2 regions of the Rhizobium sp. NXC24 genome follow, and region 1 is predicted to be linked to the other one. Evidence: predicted binding sites of a transcription regulator. Region 1 holds the regulator's gene; the other holds the start of a gene.
The links. Region 1 encodes LexA, which represses DNA repair genes until DNA is damaged. Its sites were predicted from a motif close to TGTTCNNNNTGTGTTCNG; they were not measured.
Positions count from the first base shown of each region.

Region 2: a site for LexA is predicted at 2,093-2,110, ahead of NXC24_RS20125 (metallopeptidase family protein). Genes of this name have one in related genera too.

Region 1 covers NZ_CP024311.1:1,857,446-1,861,011, forward strand. The annotation lists gene NXC24_RS09160 (ComEC/Rec2 family competence protein) at 1-2,040, shown strand, start outside; gene lexA (transcriptional repressor LexA) at 2,021-2,743, opposite strand; gene NXC24_RS09170 (DUF2721 domain-containing protein) at 3,137-3,566, opposite strand, start outside.
Region 2 covers NZ_CP024311.1:4,116,439-4,120,004, forward strand. The annotation lists gene NXC24_RS20120 (DNA polymerase Y family protein) at 1-1,061, opposite strand, end outside; gene NXC24_RS35755 (hypothetical protein) at 1,102-2,070, opposite strand; gene NXC24_RS20125 (metallopeptidase family protein) at 2,234-2,671, shown strand; gene NXC24_RS20130 (DUF1737 domain-containing protein) at 2,691-2,897, opposite strand; gene NXC24_RS20135 (CoA ester lyase) at 2,924-3,566, opposite strand, start outside.

The DNA of each region.
Region 1 (3,566 bases):
CAATGCGAAACCTGGCGCGCATCGACGGTGATGCTCGACTCTGCGGTGACGACCACCATCACCGGGCGGATCGAACGGCGTGAAGCCGACGACAAGGGCCGTTGGCGCTATGTCGTCGCCCTGGAGGCAACGGAAAAACCGACCATTCGCAGGCCGCCGGCGCAGATCACCATTTTCGTGCGCAAACAGCTCCAGCCCTTCGAACTCGGCGACCGCATTCAGGGTAGAGCGCGGTTGACGCCGCCGGCCGGACCTGCCTTGCCCGGCCTCAACGATTTCGCCTTCAGCGCCTATTTCGATGGCACCGGCGCGAATGGCTTTGCCTATGGAACGCCGACACTATTGTCACCGACTGGTGATGTAGTTCAGGGATCGGTCCTCGACAAGGCGGATATCTGGCTTGCCGGTTTGCGCAGCCATATCGGCGATAGAATCAGGACGCTTTTGCCCGGAGACACCGGCGCCTTTGCGGCTTCGCTTGTCACCGATGAGAGACGAGCGATCTCAGACGATACGACGGAAGCGCTGCGGACCTCGGGTCTTGCGCATATCATCGCCATCTCCGGCCTGAACATGGCGCTCTCCGCGGGCATCTTTTATGTCGGTTTACGCTACGCCCTCAGTCTGTTTTTCGGCGTGGCACAGGCTTGGCCAACAAAGAAGATTGCGGCCTTCGGCGCGCTAGTTACAGTGACGGCTTATTATCTCATTTCCGGCTTCGGGGTATCCGCGGAGCGTGCCTTCATCATGATGGCTATCATGCTGATCGCCGTGCTCTTCGACCGACCATCCATTAGCCTGCGCAACGTGGCGCTATCGGCGATAGTCATTCTCATACTGTCGCCTTCGCAGGCGCTCGGACCAAGTTTTCAGATGTCTTACGCCGCGACCCTGGCGTTGGTGTCCGGCTATTCGCTCTGGGCGAGGAGGCCGCATCGGGAGAGCGTTCTCTCCCGGTTCCGGGTCATGCGTCCGCTGCTCTTCGTTTCCCGTTTCTTCGGAAGCATATTGTCGACCTCTTTTATAGGCGGCGCATCGACGGCAATCTTCTCGATAGAACATTTTCACCGGTTGGCGACATATGGCCTCGTTGCCAATCTGGCGGCTATGCCGGTCGTCTCCTTTGTCGTCATGCCGTTTGGCATGGCGGCGACGCTACTGATGCCATTTGGCGTTGATGCCCCTTTCTGGCAGATAACCGGCTGGGGACTTGATGTCGTCATCGTCATTGCCAAAACGGTTGCCGCCTGGGGCGGTAATATTCCCTTCGGCCGGCTGCCGGTCTGGCTGTTCCCGACGGTCATAGCCGGCTTCTTGCTGATGACCTTGCTGAGAACATGGCTGCGACATGCAGGTGCGCTCTTGATCACCGGTTCGGTCGCAGTCGTGGCGCTCGGCCCCGGTGTCCTGAAGCCTGATCTCATGATCTCCGAGGACGGCACGCTGGTCGCCTTGTTGCGCAACGGTGCGTTGACGACAAACCGCGAAAAACCGCCGGATTTCATCTTCGAGCAATGGCAAAGAGCATTGGCGATCACCGAGCAGCAACCGCCAACGATGCTTCCGCCGGATAGTCAGCTCCCCAAAATCAGCAAATCAGACAAGCATCGTCGCCTGAATTCCGAAGAACAGAGCGCCGTTCGAAAGGCGATGGATGCGGCATTAGACGCGGCCGGGCCGGGCGGTTTCGCCTGCCAAAAAGGTGCATGGTGCGTGGCAATGCTGGATAATGGCGACATGCTTGTCACCATTGAAGATGCCGCCTATCTCGCTCCGGCCTGCGACACGGCCAATATCGTCATCACCTCCGTACGGCTGCGTCTTGATCGCTGCCGCTCTGGCGCCACGCTCTTCACAGGTGCAACATTGCGCCGCACAGGGTCCATCGAAATGAGCCTTAGCACCGATAAACCGATAATGACGGCAGCGTTTGAAAACCTTTCGCGGCCATGGAGCCTGCATCGCTCCTACGACTGGCGAACAGACACTTTTGGCGCGCCGCTCAAGCCGGCGTCACCGGTCAGTGATAGCGGCGAATGAGACCGACGAGCTTGCCTTGTACCTTCACTCGATCCGGCCCAAAGATGCGGGTTTCGTAAGCAGGGTTTGCCGCTTCAAGCGCGATCGAGGCTCCCTTGCGGCGGAAGCGCTTCAATGTCGCCTCTTCATCATCGACGAGAGCGACGACGATGTCGCCGGGATTGGCGGTCGTGGCGTTGCGGATGATGACGGTATCGCCGTCAAAGATGCCGGCATCGATCATGGAGTCGCCCTTGACCTCCAGCGCATAATGCTCGCCGGAGCCGAGCATGTCGGCGGGAACGGTGATGTCGTGAGTATTGTTCTGGATGGCCGAGATCGGAACGCCGGCGGCAATGCGGCCCATGACGGGTACCGAAACCGAACTGTTGTTGTCCTCACTCACCGGCTTGGTGGGTGCGGGCGGCGGCACAAGTTGCGGCTTGCCAAGGCTACCCTCGATGACGCTTGGCGAAAAGCCGCGGCGAGGCTGCAGGCTCGGGCTATAGGCCTCCGGTAGCTTGATGACCTCCAGCGCCCGGGCCCGGTTCGGCAGGCGACGGATGAAGCCGCGTTCTTCCAAAGCCGTGATGAGACGGTGAATACCGGATTTGGACGCAAGGTCCAGCGCATCTTTCATCTCGTCGAAAGATGGCGGAACACCGGACTCCTTCATTCGTTCGTGAATGAAGAGAAGCAGTTCCTGCTGCTTGCGCGTCAACATCGTTTTGAACCTCGGGACTGAGAAGGTGTCGTGAAACAAATCCAGAACGGACACTATATGTTCCATATGTGTTCCGCAAGCCCTTAAATTTCGGTGAACATTTTGTAGGTGCATCAAATAAATGGGAACATAACAGGTCCCGGGCAGATGACTTTTTTCCCGGCACCTTCAAACTAAATAGCAGAAATATATGCGGAATCGGGCGAAGCAAAATTTCGGACGATCCCAAAACGGATTATCTCCAAGGCGGCGAAAAGCCATGTTCTTCGTTCTATAAGCTCTTTGGAGGACGACACTCTCCGAACCATGGAGAGCAAGCTATGGATCTGACTGGGAATCCGGATTTCTGAGGGGCCGGGATTGGTGCCATCCGTAGTAATATTCGATGGGATATCAATAGGTTGAACTTTTCCTCGAACTCCCGTGCCGGTGCTCGAGCAAGGTACGGTCGTTGGCGATCTGCCTTAGCATGCTGCGCCCGGCCAGAATCATCTCGACGAGAAAGGCCACAAAGGCGCCCATGAGTGCGAAGACGGCAAGGCCAAAGAGCCAGAGCAGCAATTGCTCGCGAAATTGCTGTCGAATTGCACCGCCCATGAGGCCGAGCGTCGCAAGGCATGTGAACACGCCCGATGCCGTGCCGAGCAGAACTGCGATCTCCAGCGCCAATGTTCGCCGTCGCAGATAATAGAGCTGCAGCAACCGCGTTTCATCCGGGTCCTCAGAGGTCACCCGTTCGAAAAGGCTGTTGACCCGGTCGGAGACGCGGGCGAGCCTGGCCGAGAAGACATTGAGGCACCCGGCGGTGCCCGCCAGCAGAAAG
Region 2 (3,566 bases), 1.9 Mb from region 1:
ATCGATCGAACGGCACGTTCGGGAATATGGCTTTCCTGCAGCGCGAAGCCCTGCAGGCAGTCCGGCCCCAGCCGTGCCGCGACCCGGTCGGCGAAGGCGGCGAGCGAGCCATCCTGCCGGCCCTCTTCGATGAAATCGTCTTGCGCCGCGTCGAAAGGCGCATGTTCCAGGACATTGAGGCGGACGATTTCGAAGCCGTATCCCACATCGAGATCGTCATGAATGGCAGTGAAGCGCTCCGTGAACAGGTTGGCGATCCGGCTCGGCTCCCGCAGCGGCTGCGACGCCCCGGCGGCGATGCGGAACACCATGCCGTCGACCCGGAACAGCAAAAGCTCGAACGAACGGCCACCGACACCGCGGGCCTCCAGCCCCGGCTTCAAGGTTTCGGCAAGCTGGCGGGCAAGCTGCAGGATATCGGCCTCCGCCTGCACCGGTTCGGCAAGCCGCCGCTCGGCTGACAACTGCGCGACCGGCCGGCGCGGCGAGATCGGCTCCTCGATCAGGCCGACGGCCTGATCGAGCCGCAACAGGAGTTGCGCGCCGAAACGGCGGGTCAGCGGCGCCCGCGGTGCGGCCAGGAGATCGCCCACCTGCTTCAATCCCAGCTTCTGCAATGCGGCGACTGTTTCCTCGCCAAGCCTGAGCGAGGCGACCGGCAGTGGCGCCAGCGCCTCTTCCATGGCTTCCGGAGGAACGACACGGCTCTCGTCGAAGCGGGCCACCGCCCAGGACAGACCCGGCGCAGAGGAGATGGCGCCACGGACATCGAGACCAAGCCGGGAAATCCGGATCAGAATATCCTCGAGCAGCGCTTCTTCGCCGCCGAAGAGATGGGCACAGCCGGTAATATCGAGGAAAAGCCCGTCCTTGCCGTCGATCGCCACCAGCGGCGTATAGCGATCGCACCAATCGGCGATCGCCTCCAGCAGCTTGCGATCCGCGGCCGGATTCTCTTCGACGACGTCAAGGGCGGGACAGATCGCCTTCGCCTCGGCGACGCCCTGTGCAAGCTTCAGGCCGATCGTCTCGGCCCTTTCATTGAGCGCGGTGAGCCGCATGGCATTGTTCAGCTTGCCGGCACAGGCGAGTGGTGGCGCCTCAAGCCGACCGGTCGAACGCCAGGACAGACCCCATCGCTTGCGGGCGATCCGGTCGGTCGGCAGATGCGGAAAGGTCAGCGCCAGAATGCGCTGCGTATTCGCCGGGAAAGGCAGGGCGCTGAGTGTCGAGGACAGGGGCAAACTGGCGGTCATGGGCATTCCACTCCAGGGTTATGGAAAAGGGTGCCGGGTTGCGGCTCTTTTCCAGGGTGAGACGAAAGGCCGGATGACCGATGCTGCCGCCAAGTAGCGATCCGTCCGGCAGGGGCCGCGCCAGGGCCGGCGCGGGTTCGACGGCGAGACGGAAGAGAGCACTGCTCGCCTCCTCCTCGCCCGCTTGACGCAACAGAAACAAGGGCCGCCCCGCTGCCTTGGCCCGAAGCGCAAGCCGCCGGCTCTCCGTCAGCCCGAAACGGGCCGGATTGCCGCGTACCTCCAGAATGACGACCGCAAAGGCCGCACTGACGAGAGCCGCCTCCGCCAGCCATAGCGCCTCTTCCAGCTTGCGCGGCGATGCCTGCAGAAAACCGGCCGGCTCCAATCCGAAATCCCGAATCCCGATCGCATAGGGCAGGCCGGCCTCCATCGCCGCGACCGTATCGCCGATCCACAGAACCGGCGATACGGCCGCAGTTTTGCCGGCGGCTTGCCCCCCAGGCCGCGCAGCGAGAGCTCTAAGCCGTGCAGCGAGAGCAAGCGTGAAACCGCTGGCCGCTCCGGCATCCCGCAAGGCCAGTGAGCGGATCTCCGTCAGCGCATCGAGCGGCACGCCGCCCTGCATCGCCTCGTCGAGATCGGCAACCCCTATCGCAAGCGGCTGGACGGCATCGGCTGAACCAACCTCCGGCTCTGCTGCCCGTGCCTCATGCGCCACGGCAGCCAGCGCCGGTATCGGCCTGCCTTCCAGTCGGGCAATGGTTTCACGCAGGGCAAAAAGCGTCTCCCGCGCCACGGCGGCCTCGGCCATGACGTTAGCTCCAGATCAATTATGTTCCTGTTATGTTCTTATGGATTCCAGAGGTCGGAAGAAGAGTCAACACCATTTTATGAGAAAATATTCCTCTGCCTGAATCCACTCTCGAAAAACCGAAACAAAGGCTCTATATGACCAGCTAAGGAAGGAAGCATTCATGGCCCGCATTGACCAGAGCGAGGATTGGCGGGACCGCCATGCCCCCTCGATCAGCACATTCGAATCCCTGGCCACGGAGGCTTACAGCCACCTGCCGGACGAATTCCGTTCGCTCACCGGCAATCTCATCATCCTCATCGAAGATTTCCCCGACGACGACGTGTTCGAGGACATGGCGCTGGAAACGCCCTTCGATCTGCTCGGCCTGTTCGAAGGCCGCGGCATATCGGAGCGTTTCACCGCCCAAACCGGGGAAATGCCGAACAAGATCCGCCTCTATCGCCGGCCGATCATCGATTACTGGGCGGAAAACGAGGAAACCCTCGGCGACATCATCACCCACGTCCTGATCCACGAAATCGGCCACCATTTCGGCCTGAGCGACGAGGACATGGAGCGCATCGAGGCGAGCGCCGAAGAAGCGACGGACCGGTGAGGAACCGATCCTGCTATGCTTACTGCTCGGAAAGCTTCATTTCCGGATCGTAATCCTTGCCTTCGACGTCCTTGACGACCGCTTGGCCGCATTGCATCAGGCCGGTCGCGGCATTGAAGGCATAGGTCGGCGAGCCCGAGAGTTCCCAGCCCTTGTTCAGTGCCGCGGTCACCTTATGGCAGAAGGAAGCGTCGTCAGGGCCGGTGAGGAAGCGGTAGAGTTTCATCAAGTCGTCTTTCATACGTATCAGCCTCATCCTGAGCCTGTCGAAGGACGATGGCGTTCTGCAATCAGGCGAGCTTTATGGACCAGCCTTTCCGCCTGGACAAGATGCAGCCGCTCGACCATGCGTCCGCCGAGGTTTACGACATTGAGGCCGGCCGCCGCCGGATCGGCGAAAGCGGCGATGATGGCTTCCGCCTCCGCAATGGCAGCTTCATCGGGGCCGAAATGCCGGTTGGCGGCTTCGATCTGGTTCGGATGGATCAACATCTTACCGGCAAAGCCCATAGCGCGGCCCTCGGCACATTCGGCGTCCACTGCCTGCATATCCTTGAAATCGTTGAAAACACTGTCGATGGCGTCGAGCCCGTAGGCGCTGACGGCCAGGATCACCTGCATGAGCCAGGGCACGAGATAGGCGCGGCCTGGCTGCGCCAACACATCGGTCTCCTTGCGCAGATCATTGAGGCCGACGACCAAACAATCGAGCCGGCTTCCCGCCGTGCGCCCGGCCTCGGCGATTGCCGCGGCGTTCAAGACGCCGCGCGGCGTCTCGATCATCGCCCAGATGCGCAGGCTCTCCGGCGCATCCGCCTCGGCAAACCTATCGCTGACAACGGTCACATCCTGCGGCTCGTCGATCTTGGGCAGTAACACCGCATCCGGCTCGAGC